2 regions of the Murimonas intestini genome follow, and region 2 is predicted to be linked to the other one. Evidence: predicted binding sites of a transcription regulator. Region 2 holds the regulator's gene; the other holds the start of a gene.
The links. Region 2 encodes Rex, which represses fermentation and respiration genes when NADH is low (regulators of the CRP and FNR family bind a similar motif). Its sites were predicted from a motif close to ATTGTTAANTANTTAACAAT; they were not measured.
Positions count from the first base shown of each region.

Region 1: NSB28_RS06320 (complex I 24 kDa subunit family protein) is a predicted target of Rex. The motif match lies at 1,736-1,755, and genes of this name have one in related genera.

Region 1 covers NZ_JANKBI010000003.1:43,450-46,626, reverse strand. The annotation lists gene NSB28_RS06325 (NADH-ubiquinone oxidoreductase-F iron-sulfur binding region domain-containing protein) at 1-1,139, opposite strand, end outside; gene NSB28_RS06320 (complex I 24 kDa subunit family protein) at 1,136-1,615, opposite strand; tRNA gene NSB28_RS06315 (tRNA-Thr) at 1,869-1,941, shown strand; gene NSB28_RS06310 (hypothetical protein) at 1,986-2,588, opposite strand; gene NSB28_RS06305 (cold-shock protein) at 2,859-3,062, opposite strand.
Region 2 covers NZ_JANKBI010000001.1:428,796-431,972, forward strand. The annotation lists gene NSB28_RS02035 (NAD(P)H-hydrate dehydratase) at 8-1,525, opposite strand; gene NSB28_RS02040 (redox-sensing transcriptional repressor Rex) at 1,608-2,255, opposite strand; gene NSB28_RS02045 (aspartate kinase) at 2,392-3,177, opposite strand, start outside.

The DNA of each region.
Region 1 (3,177 bases), on a different contig from region 2:
GAAAATGTCTTCGTACCCGGGCTTCCCTCCGTGCCTATGGTCCTGAACCACTCCGCACCCTTGAGCACAATATTGGGCACATTGGCAAATGTCTCTACGTTATTTAATACAGTAGGCTTTTCCCAGAGACCTTTTTCCACTGTCCTTGGCGGTTTGACACGCGGCATGCCTCTGTTTCCTTCTATTGATGCTGTCAGGGCGCTGCCCTCACCGCAGACAAACGCACCGGCGCCTCTGTTAATATGGAGATGGAAGGAAAAATCACTTCCCAGAATATTGTCTCCCAAAAGATGATGCTCCTCAGCCTGGGCGATAGCATTTCTCAGCCGGGCCACTGACATGGGGTATTCGGCCCTCACATAGATGTACCCTTCTGAGGAGGCCACAGCATACCCAGCTATTGTCATACCCTCTATCATCTTGAAGGGGTCACCCTCCATAACGCTCCCGTCCATAAATGCTCCGGGGTCACCCTCATCACCATTGCAGACAACATAACGTTCCTTTTCTGCCTGGCGTGCCACCTGTTTCCACTTCCTGCCTGTGGGATATCCTCCGCCTCCGCGGCCGCGCAGACCGGAACGGTCTACTTCTTCGATAACCTCATTGGGCGTCATATCAAATAATGCCTTTGCAAGAGCTGAAAAACCTCCTGCTGCTATGTATTCATCTATATTTTCCGAATCAATGGAGCCGCAGTTCTCCAAAACTACCCTTGTCTGCTTCGCTATAAACGGAATCTCTTCCGGCCTTGCAAAAATTTCTTTTCCTTTAGAATAAAACAGACGCTCCACCGGATCACCATTCAGGACGGTCTTCTCAAAGATCTCCCTGCAGTCCTCCTGCTGTACCTTCACGTACTGGAAATGATACGGTTCGATCCTCATCAGAGGCCCCAGTTCACAGACTCCCTGGCATCCCGTCTTCACAACGCCCAGGTGCGGTACTTCTTTCTGGAATTCTACGGAAACATTTTCCAGTCCCTTACACATCTCAACCATCGTATCATATATCTTCTGTGACCCTGTAGCCACACAGCCCGTTCCGGCACATATGAGAATACGGCACTGGTAGGACGCTATCTCTTCTCTGGCACTGACACGTTTTTCTTCTAATTTCTCTCTGTTATCAATTATCATGCGCCTTCTCCTTTCAATGCATTAATTAAAGCAAGCGCCTTCTCCGGAGTCATTACCGGATGAACCTCATCATTGACAGTCATTGTAGGCGCCAGGCCGCAGGCACCCAGACAGGAAACAGTTTCTACTGTAAACATCATATCATCAGTAGTATGCTTCTTCGGGCTAAGTCCCAGTTCTTTGAAAATGGCCTCCAGTATGGGGGCTGACTTTCTGACATGGCAGGCTGTCCCATCGCAGACCTTGATAACATATTTCCCCTTTGGTTCAAACGAAAAATTCTCATAAAAAGTGGCCACACTATAGGCCTTTGCTTCCCTGATACCGATTTCCTTTGCCACGTAGGTCAGAAGCTCTCCCGGCAGATAACGGTACTCACCCTGGATATCCTGCATGATTGGAATCAGCGAGCTGGCTTTTCGCCCATAATGTTTAATGATTTCATCTACCTTGTCGTAGTATGACTGATCCAGCATCTGTTTACCTCCATTTTATATATTTTTTCTTGTTTTTGTGCCAAAACCTTAATCATTCTTGCGCTTTTGCACACATATGTAGTTTAATTATAGCTTATATTAGTCATAAGCACAACAACAATTGAGAATTTTTTATCAATCTCCCTGTATTCTACCGTTATCATCAATAATCGAATAGTAACACAAAAAAACACTTGCAAAATTTTATAAAACTATATATAATACTAAGGTCGGTAATATTTACCGTATGTAAGCTGAAATAGCTCAGTTGGTAGAGCACTTCACTCGTAATGAAGGGGTCGTGGGTTCGAGTCCCATTTTCAGCTTTGAAATATATAGCGCCAGCCCTGTAAAATGCAGGGTTGGCGCTTTACTGTTTACCTTCAGGCACCTCTCTTGGGGCGCTGCCCGACAGATTTATAATATTGTAAACATCGTCCAGGTATTCTGCCTGAACGGTCATATCGATCCGAAGGTAGCTCATATCTTCTGCGTTCCAAATAAAGCTGACATTTTCATCTTCCCTGTATTGTCCTAAAATGTAATCTGTACTTTCATCCCATAATGCTGTGTTTACCTGCGGTTCCGGAAGGTTTTTCTTACCCCATTCAATAATGCCGGTAAACAAAGCTTCGCATCTTGCATCTGATTTTGTCAGAATAAATATCTCCCATGAAACAAACCGGCCATTTTCAAAATAAAATCTTACATGCTTCTCATCATCCTGGTTAACATCAGGGATGCTGAGATTATCAGCCACTAGCTGGCCATCATCTCTTTCCCTGACATCCTCCCCTAATTTCATCTGGTCAATGACTTCATCCTGTGAAATAAACCATTTCATTTTGCCGGGTAAAATACTTTCGTTCTCATAAGCAACATAATTATCCAAAAAACAACTATCATCTGTGGCGGACGCACAGCCTGATAAAACCAAGGCGCTAAGGCATAATATAATTAAATGCTTTCTCATGATTTTCTCCCCCTCATTGTCCAACATAATAGTATATGGTCATAATTCCTGTCATCAGTACGCTTTGTGTCATACACATATCTTCTATTCTATTTTACCACATTTCCAGCATCTCAAAATATAATCATTTAGTACTTCTTCACAGTTCCCCACGAAGGGTTTAATTTCATAGGGAAAAGCTTTTCCATGAAATTAAAAAGAGCCGCAGCCCAAGACTGTATCACCAGCCTTGAACTGCAGCTCTTACATTTAAAAATATTTTATAAAGGATTATAATCCACGGACATCAGTTGCCTGAAGACCACGGGCTCCTCTAGTGATTTCAAATGTTACTTTCTGTCCTTCGTCTAAAGATTTGTAACCATCATTAACAATTCCTGAAAAGTGTACAAATACATCTTCTCCGTCGGAATCATTTGTAATAAAACCAAAACCTTTTGTTGAGTTAAACCATTTTACTGTACCTTCGTTCATGAAAGATACCTCCTGAATTATAATATTATATTTCCACAAAATAAAAAATCACACACTTTCGTAAGCTATTAATAGAATAATGACTTACAAAAATGTGTGAATCAAAACTTTATTA
Region 2 (3,177 bases):
TCTCCTGTTATTTTGCTTGTGAGGCCCTTCCATCTTCTGTATCCCATGACATGACCGCCCCCACTGATTCAGCTATATCGCCTGCAAGCATTCCTCTTGCTCCGCAGCGCCGCCTTGCATCATCCCCGGCGAGTCCGTGCAGGTACACCCCGGCTGTTGCAGCCCTGAAGGGAGGGATTCCCTGAGCCAGCAGCCCCAGTATCAGCCCGCAGAGCACATCACCGGAACCGCCTGCAGCCATGCCGTCATTTCCGCTTGTATTTATGTATATACTCTTTCCATCTGATACTACTGTCCTGGCATCCTTAAGGACACAGACCACATTATTTTTTCTGGCAAAATCATGGCAGTATCCAGGCAGGTCCAGGATCAGCTCCTCCTTCTTGATCCCTGTCAGTCTCGCCATCTCTCCAATATGCGGTGTCAGTATAAGAGGCTGTCTGTGTCCCTCTAGCAGCTCCATGTGGACGCTCAGAAGATTCAGCGCATCCGCATCCAGGACTGCAGGAATATCTCCGGACCTGATGATCGTCTGCAGGATTTCCAGTTTTTCAGAGGATACAGACAAACCCGGCCCCACGGCGCATGCATCTGCCCACTGCAGCGCATCCGCCAGGGCTGCCCCCTCCTCACCCTTCCGGTAGGAGGTCAGCACCGCTTCAGGCAGGAGTGTCTGTAATATCTGACGGTTGCAGTCCTCTGAGTAGATGCGCACAAGACCTGTCCCTGTTTTATACGCTGCCTTGCCGGCAAGACAGGCAGCGCCTGCCATATCCCTGCTGCCTGCAGCTAAAAGCCCCCGTCCGTAAGTCCCCTTATTGGAATATGCCTTCCTTTCCGGGAGAAGCTTTGGTATATCTGACTCTTCCCAGGTAAAAGCCCCGGGAACCTGCCCCATAAATCCCCGGTCATCTATTCCGATGGCGCAAAGCTTCAGCTCTCCGCAGTATTCACTTCCCGGATACAGAATGTGGCCTATTTTTTCAAAAGCAAAGGTGACGGTCTTGGCTGCTTTAACTGCAGTACCCATAACGTGGCCGCTGTCAGCTGATATCCCTGAAGGGATATCCACCGACAGTACAGGAATGCCCGACCGGTTGATATCCCCGATCAATGCCGCGTACCTTCCTTCTATATTTCTGGACAGCCCCACCCCAAAGAGCGCATCTACTATACTAGTATATTCACTTATGTTCAAGTTACTGCCAACATTTACACCATAATTTTCGCAGATTTTCTTCTGTATCTGCGTTTCTTCGGTAAGAGATTCCGGCTTTCCTGCAAAAAGCACATCAACCCTCTTCCCGCTCAGATGGAGAAGCCTGGCAATGGCAAAACCGTCGCCGCCGTTATTGCCGGACCCGCACACTACCAGGACCCGGGACAGATCAAAGCCGCCGCTCACCAGCTCTTCATATACGGCCAGAGCGGCCCGCTCCATCAGTACAAGGGAAGGCATCCCGAATTCATTTATGGTATTTCCGTCGCACCGCTTCATCTCTTCAGAATTCACAAGGTATCTCACCTTATCACCTCCTGCTTCCTTTCTCTAACGCAAATATACGCACCAAGACAGAACCCTGTCCTGATACGTACACCTTCGTTCTCTATTTCTTATTATGGTCGCGTTCATATCTGCTGATGTTATAAGATAACTGCATAAGGCTCTCCGACAGATGCACGTTCTCAACGATCACATCCTCCGGCAGGTGCAGATCCGTATGTGCAAAATTCCAGATAGCCTTGACCCCATTCTCAGCCAGCAGCTCCGCCATCTCTCTGGCATTTGCCTTTGGCAGGGTAAGCGCTGCAATATGTATCTCATTCTCCTGCAGGTATTCGGGCAGCTCATCGATCAGCCGTATCTCAATGCCCCTGACCGTCATGCCATGCAGCCTGGGATTCACATCAAAGAGTTTTTTGATCAGGAATCCGCTCTTCTCAAACTTTACGTAATTTGCCAGGGCCTGCCCCAGATTTCCGGCTCCCACGATAATCATATTATATGTCTTATCAAGACCAAGTATCTTAGCAATTTCCTGATACAAAAATTTTACATTATAGCCGTATCCCTGCTGGCCGAAGCCTCCGAAATTGTTCAGGTCCTGACGTATCTGCGAGGCAGTCACCTGCATCCTCTCACTGAGTTCATTTGAAGAAATCCTCTCCACACCGCTCTCCAGCAGCTCTCCCAAATACCGGTAATATCTCGGCAGCCTTTTAATGACGGCCCTAGAGATTTCCTTCTCTTCCATTTATTATATCACCTCTTTCGCTATACCCATTATATTAGAATGATAATTTAATGTCAAACATTTTAAGCCTGAGGTGACATTTTTATATAACAGTTTAGCCTTCCACTGTTCCGCAAAGCGCTGTTATAATTCAGCATTAAAGCTGTGTAGTCACGAATATATCGTAAATTGCTTTTATTGCTGTCTCAAAATCCTCATTGCGTACACCAATGATAATATTAAGCTCGCTGGAACCCTGGTCTATCATCTTGATATTGATATTTGCATGTGCCAGGGCTGAAAATATCCTGCCTGCAGTCCCTCTTGTAGCCCGCATTCCGCGGCCCACAACCGCAATCAGGGCCAGGTCTGACTCCAGATCAATAGAATCAGGCTGGACAGCTCGGTGGATCCCTGCAAGGACCTTCTGTTCCTTCTCTTCAAATTCAGACTGGTGTACGTAGACAGTCATAGTATCAATGCCTGAAGGCATATGTTCAAAGGAAATACCGTTATCCTCAAAGACTCCCAGAACCTTTCTTCCAAATCCCACTTCTGCATTCATCATATCTTTTTCTATATTAATGGATGCAAAACCCTTCTTGCCGGCAATTCCGGTAATCGTATATTTAGGCTTCCTGCAGGTACTCTCTACGATCAGAGTCCCTTTTTCATCAGGTGCGTTCGTGTTGCGGATATTAATGGGAATGCCTTCTTTCCTGACCGGGAATATGGCGTCCTCATGAAGCACTGTAGCTCCCATGTATGACAGCTCTCTGAGCTCACGGTAAGTGATGGTCTCAATCACCTCGGGATTCTCGATAATATGAGGATCAGTAACAAGGAATCCCGAAACATCTGTCCAGTTCTCATAGAGGTCTGCCCTGATAGCTTTGGCCACGATGGACCCTGTCACATCAGAGCCTCCCCTTGAAAAGGTCTT